2 regions of the Streptomyces lunalinharesii genome follow, and region 2 is predicted to be linked to the other one. Evidence: predicted binding sites of a transcription regulator. Region 2 holds the regulator's gene; the other holds the start of a gene.
What was found. The regulator HrcA, encoded in region 2, represses chaperone genes, less so after heat shock. The targets are predictions, from matches to a motif close to TTNGCACTCNGNNNNNCNGAGTGCNAA.

Region 1: ABD385_RS32465 (FmdB family zinc ribbon protein) is a predicted target of HrcA. The motif match lies at 1,375-1,401, and genes of this name have one in related genera.

The regions. Positions count from the first base shown of each region.
Region 1 covers NZ_BAAARK010000032.1:36,621-40,026, forward strand. Annotated here, with positions in the region: gene ABD385_RS32460 (S-methyl-5'-thioadenosine phosphorylase) at 1-805, opposite strand, end outside; gene ABD385_RS32465 (FmdB family zinc ribbon protein) at 1,016-1,363, opposite strand; gene ABD385_RS32470 (MFS transporter) at 1,500-2,786, opposite strand; gene ABD385_RS32475 (potassium/proton antiporter) at 3,130-3,406, opposite strand, start outside.
Region 2 covers NZ_BAAARK010000008.1:17,479-20,884, forward strand. Annotated here, with positions in the region: gene dnaJ (molecular chaperone DnaJ) at 1-1,079, opposite strand, end outside; gene hrcA (heat-inducible transcriptional repressor HrcA) at 1,080-2,096, opposite strand; gene ABD385_RS14940 (MBL fold metallo-hydrolase) at 2,416-3,165, shown strand; gene ABD385_RS14945 (DUF3097 domain-containing protein) at 3,289-3,406, shown strand, end outside.

The sequences.
Region 1 (3,406 bases), on a different contig from region 2:
CCTGGTGCGCGTCGGCGCACCGGCACCCGCGTTCTTCGTTGGAGGGCAGCGCGCCGACGGTGTCGAAGAGGACCTCGCGGAGCCGGCTGATGTTCTCGCCGAAGACCTTCAGGACCTCCTCGTGGGAGACGCCCTCGCCGGTCTCGGTGCCCGCGTCCAGGTCGGTGACCAGCGTCAACGAGGTGTAGCAGAGGCTCAGCTCGCGGGCCAGGACGGCTTCGGGGTGGCCGGTCATGCCGACCACCGACCAGCCCTGCGCGGCGTGCCAGCGCGACTCGGCGCGGGTGGAGAAGCGCGGGCCCTCGATCACCACGAGGGTGCCGCCGTCGATCGGCTCCCAGTCCCGGCCGCTGGCGGCGCCCAGGGCGGCGACGCGGCCGGTGGGGCAGTACGGGTCCGCGAAGGTGAGGTGGACGACGTTGGGCACGCTGCCGTCCGGAAGCGGTTCGCCGTCGAAGTAGGTCTGGACGCGGGACTTGGTGCGGTCCACGAGTTGATCGGGGACCAGCAGCGTGCCCGGGCCGTACTCGGGGCGCAGGCCGCCGACCGCGCTCGGGCCGAGGACCTGCCGCACGCCGAGGGAGCGCAGGGCCCAGAGGTTGGCGCGGTAGTTGATGCGGTGCGGCGCGAGGTGGTGGCCGCGGCCGTGCCGGGGCAGGAACGCGACCGAGCGGCCGGCGATCTCGCCGACGAACAGGGAGTCGCTGGGAGGCCCGTAGGGCGTGTCCACAGTGACCTCGGTCACGTCGTCCAGGAAGGAGTAGAAGCCCGACCCGCCGATAACGCCAATCTCCGCCTCAGCCATGCGGTCACACTATCGGGGCGTGCTGGCGGTCCGCTGGCGGGCTGTCGGATCCGCCGGAGCCCGAGGGGCCGCGCCGCTTGGCTCCGGGCCAACGGGCTCGGTTCGCGGGCCCGGGCCGGAACGCGGACGGGCCCCGCCGTCCCTGGTGGGGGAGGCGGGGCCCGAAAGTCCGGTTGCCGGTGTCGTCGCGCGCCGGGCTGCTGCCGCGGGTCAGGCGGCCGAGCCGGAACTCGCCGGGGTCGACGACTTCGACGCGCCGTCGGAGGACGAGGACGAGGACGACGAGGTGGCGGGCGTCGACGTCGAGGGGGTGGAGCTGCTCGACGACGAGCCGTTCGACGGCGTCGAGGAGTTGCCGGCCGGGCTGCTGCTGGACGACGAGCCGCGGCTGTCGTTGCGGTAGAAGCCGGAGCCCTTGAAGACGATGCCGACCGCCGAGAACACCTTCTTGAGGCGTCCGTTGCAGCTGGGGCACTCGGTGAGCGCGTCGTCGGTGAACTTCTGCACGGCCTCAAGGCCCTCGCCGCACGCGGTGCACTGGTACTGGTAGGTCGGCACTTGACTTCCTCCTGGCACTCTCACTCATTGAGTGCTAACGACGCTCCATCTTGCAGTATTCCCGCGCGCCAGTCCACCGTGAACGTCGCACGGTGACCGACTCCACGCCCGTGCGCGGACCCGCCGGGGCGTTCGCTCAGGCGTGGCTCAGCTCGCGTTCGCGCTCGTCGGTGGGGGTGTCGGCGACCTCCGCCGACCCGGTGACGACCTTGGACGTGTGGGGCATCAGATGGGCCCGCAGGCTCAGCAGGACCACCAGGGCCAGCGCGGTGCCGGCCAGCGGCACCAGGAAGCCGGAGCTCGGGCCGAAGCGGTCCGCCAGCTGGCCGGCGGAGGTGGCCGCGGCCGCCTGGCCGAGGGCGACCGCACCGGTCAGCCAGGTGAACGCCTCGGTCCGGGCGGCGGCCGGGACCAGCGACTCGACGAGGGTGTAGCCGGTGATCAGCGCGGGGGCGATGCACAGGCCGACGACCAGGCCGACGGCGCCCAGCAGCGGCAGCGCGGTCACCGCCCACAGCGGGGTGGTGGCCAGGGCCAGCAGCCCGTAGGCGACGAGCAGGCGGCGGCGGGGGCCGATCTTCCAGGCGATGGCGCCGCAGGCGATGCCGGCGAGCATGTTGCCGCCCGCGAAGACCCCGTAGAGCACGCCGTTGAGGCCGGGCTGGCCGATGCTCTCGGTCAGCGCGGTCAGCGAGACCTGCATGCCGCCGAAGACCGAACCGATGCCGAGGAACGCCACGATCAGGACGCGCACGCCGGGGATGGACAGGGCCGAGACGCGGAGGTGGGCGTCGGACCGGTCCCGGTGGACGGGCGGCTGGGTGCGCCGCTGGGAGGCGAACAGCAGACCGCCGGCCAGCGACAGCACGGCCTCGGCGATCAGGCCGGCGGCCGGGTGGATGCCGGTGCACAGGGCGGTGGCCAGGACCGGGCCGACGACGAAGGTGAACTCGTCGGTCACCGACTCGAAGGCGGCGGCGGTGGGCATCAGCGGGCTGCCACCGAGCTTCGCCGCCCAGCGGGCCCGCACCATCGGGCCGACCTGCGGCGTCGAGGCGCCCGTGGGGACGGCCACGGCGAGCAGTGCCCACAACGGGGCGTGCGCGAGGGCCAGGACGATCAGCGCCGAGACGCCGGCGACGTGGACCAGGACGCCGGGAACGAGCACGGCGCGTTGGCCGAAGCGGTCGGCGAGCTTGCCGCCCTGCGGGGCGAACAGCGCCATCGAGACGCCGGTGGCGGCGGAGACCGCGCCGGCGGTGCCGTAGGAGCCGGTGGTGGACTGGACCAGCAGGACGATGCCGATGGTCAGCATGGCGAACGGCTGCCGGGCCAGGAAGCCGGGCAACAGGAAGGTCCACGCACTGGGCGTGCGCAGCAGTTGTCCGTAACCGGGACGGGGGTCCTTGACCGCGGATGCCACGGCCGGGCCTTTCTGCCGCCTGGTAGCGCTGCCCCGAGAGGTCGTCCCGGTTACGCGCCGAGAGCTGTCCTCTCGCGCAGGACCGAGTGATACCGCATGGTCCGCACCGAAAGGGGTGGCTGCGTGTGGCAGGGGACCGCGGCCGCCGAGCGGTCGCGCCAGCTCTGCGTCAGGCAGAGTTGGTTCGTGATCCGTACAAATTTCCTTCTCGATTGTACAGGCAAAAGGCAAAGAAGCCCTGGGATTAACCAGGGCTTCCCGCAGATTTCCTTGCTATCGGTGGAGAGATAGCGCACATACGGCGCCCGGTCGGGCAAGCGGGGCGGGCCCGCTGCCCGTCGGGTCAACCGACCCCGCGCCGCCGGCCGCGCTCCGCCGCTCCCTCCTGGGGGCGCCGCTGCGCACCGGTCCCCAGCCAGCCGGCCAGCTTGCCGCCCTGGGACACCGCCTGGAGCCGCCGCTCGGCCGCGTCCCGCACCGGGTCGGTGGCGACCACCAGCAGTTCGTCGCCGCGGCGCAGCACCGTGGTGGGGGACGGCACGAAGCTGGTGCCGTCCCGCACGACGAGGGTGACCGCGGCGCCCGCCGGCATCCGCAGCTCGCCGACCTCCACGCCGTGC
Region 2 (3,406 bases):
GGCTGGAACTGACCCTGCGGGCGCTCCTCACCGCGCAGCTTGGCCAGCCGGCGCAGCAGCTCCTCCTGCTCGGGTTCGAGCTTGCTCGGGGTCTGCACCTCGACGTGGACGATCAGGTCGCCCCGGCCGTTGCCCCGCAGGTGGGTCACGCCGCGGCCGTGCAGCGGGATCGACTGGCCGGACTGGGTGCCGGGCCGGACGTCGATCTCCTCGACGCCGTCCAGCGTCTCCAGCGGGCACTTGGTGCCCAGCGCCGCCGCGGTCATCGGAATGGTGACCGTGCAGTGCAGGTCGTCCCCGCGCCGCTGGAACACCGAGTGGGGCAGTTCGTGGATCTCGACGTACAGGTCGCCGGCGGGTCCGCCACCGGGGCCCACCTCGCCCTCGCCGGCCAACTGGATGCGGGTGCCGTTGTCGACACCGGCGGGGATCTTGACGGTGAGGGTGCGGCGGGAGCGGACCCGGCCGTCGCCCGCGCACTCGGGGCACGGCGTCGGGACGACGGTGCCGAAGCCCTGGCACTGCGGGCAGGGCCGGGAGGTCATGACCTGGCCCAGGAAGGACCGGGTGACCTGCGAGACCTCGCCGCGGCCGCGGCACATGTCACAGGTCTGCGCCGAGGTGCCGGGCGCCGCGCCCTCGCCGCTGCACGTGGTGCAGACGACGGCGGTGTCGACCTGGATGTCCTTGGTGGTGCCGAACGCGGCCTCGCCGAGCTCGATGTCGAGGCGGATCATCGCGTCCTGGCCGCGGCGGGTCCGCGAGCGCGGGCCGCGCTGCGAGGCCGTGCCGAAGAACGCGTCCATGATGTCGGAGAAGTTCCCGAAGCCCGCACCGAAACCGCCCGCGCCACCGCCGGCCTGCGAGAGGGGGTCGCCGCCGAGGTCGTAGACCTGCTTCTTCTGCGGATCCGACAGGACCTCGTAGGCGGCGTTGATCTCCTTGAACCGCTCTTGGGTCTTGGGGTCCGGGTTCACGTCCGGGTGCAGCTCGCGCGCCAGCCGCCGGAATGCCTTCTTGATCTGGTCCTGCGAGGCGTCCCGGCCGACGCCGAGGACCGAGTAGTAATCCGTGGCCACTTACGACTCCGCGAGGATCTGTCCGACGTAACGTGCCACTGCGCGTACCGCTCCCATCGTTCCGGGGTAGTCCATGCGGGTCGGTCCGACCACGCCCAATTTGGCGACGGCCTCGTCGCCCGAACCGTATCCGACGGTGACGACCGAGGTGGACGTCAGACCCTCGTGAGCATTCTCATGCCCGATGCGTACGGTCATGCCCGAGTCCTTGGCCTCCCCGAGCAGCTTGAGCATCACCACGTGCTCCTCAAGGGCTTCCAGCACCGGCCGGATGGTCAAGGGGAAATCATGCCCGAAGCGCGTCAGATTGGCGGTGCCGCCGATCATCAGCCGCTCTTCGGTCTCCTCCACCAGAGTCTCCAGCAGTACCGACAGTACTGTCGAGACGGTCGCCCGGTCGTCCTGTTCGAAGGATTCCGGGAGATCCTGCACCAGCTGCGGGACGTCCGCGAAGCGGCGGCCGACGATCCGGCTGTTGAGCCGGGCGCGCAGGTCCGCCAGGGACGTCTCGCCGAACGGCGTCTGGCAGTCGATGAGCCGCTGCTCGACGCGTCCGGTGTCGGTGATCAGCACCAGCATCAGCCGGGCCGGGGCCAGTGCCAGCAGTTCGACGTGGCGGACGGTGGACCGCGTCAGGGACGGGTACTGCACCACCGCGACCTGCCGGGTCAGCTGCGCCAGCAGGCGCACCGTGCGTCCCACCACGTCGTCCAGGTCGACGGCGCCGTCCAGGAAATTCTGGATAGCCCGCCGCTCGGGGACGGACAGCGGCTTGACGCCGGCCAGCTTGTCGACGAAGAGGCGGTAGCCCTTGTCGGTCGGGATCCGCCCGGCGCTGGTGTGCGGCTGGGCGATGAACCCCTCGTCCTCCAGGGCGGCCATGTCGTTGCGGACGGTGGCCGGGGAGACACCGAGTTGGTGCCGCTCGGTCAACGCCTTGGAGCCGACCGGCTCCTCCGTCCCGACGTAGTCCTGGACGATGGCGCGCAGCACTTCGAGTCTGCGTTCACTGAGCATTTCGCCACCTCCAGTCGGCCGTCCGCCGGTCGTCACTTCTCCTGGCACTCACGTGGGCCGAGTGCCAGACCCGGAAGCCAGTGTACGGCCGGGTAGCGCGGGTGCGGCAAGGGCGGGCGCAGTGGGGACTTACCCAGCGCCGCGGAATCCGACCCACGGGCCGCGCCCGGGAGGGCCCCGACCGCCCCCGAACGCGCCCTGGTCCCGGCCCCGGCGCGTCGCCCGGCCGACGCGCCGGTGCGCCGTCGCGGGAGCGCGCCACCGGGACGCCTGCCCCGAGTCCCGGCCAACGCTATCGCGGGGGCGCTAGCGTCTCGGTATGCGCACCACGTGGGAAGAAGCGGGCTGGGAGCGGCTGGGGGACGGCGTCGCCCGGCGACGGATGCCCGGCTGGGACGAGACGATCGGCGTGATCGCCGGCTCGGAGGGCGTGCTGATCGTCGACACCGGGCCGACCCTCGGGGCCGGTGCGGAACTGCGCCGCACGGTCCGGGCGGTGCTGGGCCGCGATGTGACGCATGTCGCGCTCACGCACCCGCACTTCGACCACGTCCTGGGCACCGCGGCGTTCGCGGGCGTGGAGGTGTTCGGCGCGACCGGGGTCGACGCGCTGCTGCGGCACGGCAAGGACGCGCTGCGCGAGGACGCGGTACGGCACGGGGTGGACCCGGACGCCGCGGCGGAGGCCGCGGACCTGCTGGTCGTCCCGCACCACCACGTGCACGGGCAGCTGACCCTCGGCCTCGGCGACCGGGAGGTGCTGCTGGCCAACGTCGGCCCCGGGCACACCGCGCACGACCTGGCCGTCCTGGTGCCCGGACGGGCCGGTGAACGGGAGGTCGTCTTCTGCGGCGACCTGGTCGAGGAGTCCGGTGCACCGCAGGCGGGCCCCGACGCGCTGCCGCGGCGGTGGCCCGCCGCACTGGACCGCCTGTTGGCGCTGGGCGGCGAGGACGCGGTGTACGTGCCGGGCCACGGCGCGGTGGTCGACGCCGCCTTCGTGCGGGCCCAGCGCGACGCCCTGGCCGCCCGTTTCGGCGCCGACTCGCCGTGCGGCGGCGCCGGTTGACCCGCCGGCGGGCGCCCCGTCCGCACGGCCCGCACCCCCCGACGCGCGCCCCGTGAGCCCGTGGGCCCCACCGGGCCGCCGCCCGCACCCCCGACCCGTCGATCCGCAGGGAAGCAGACCCGCATGCACAGCAGGCAGTACAGCCCCGACCTCACTCCCCCCTGGAAGAAGCCGACGCCGGTGCCGGAGGTGCCGGCCGACCCCGGGCTGGTCGTCGAGGAGGTGGTGACGGGCTACTGCG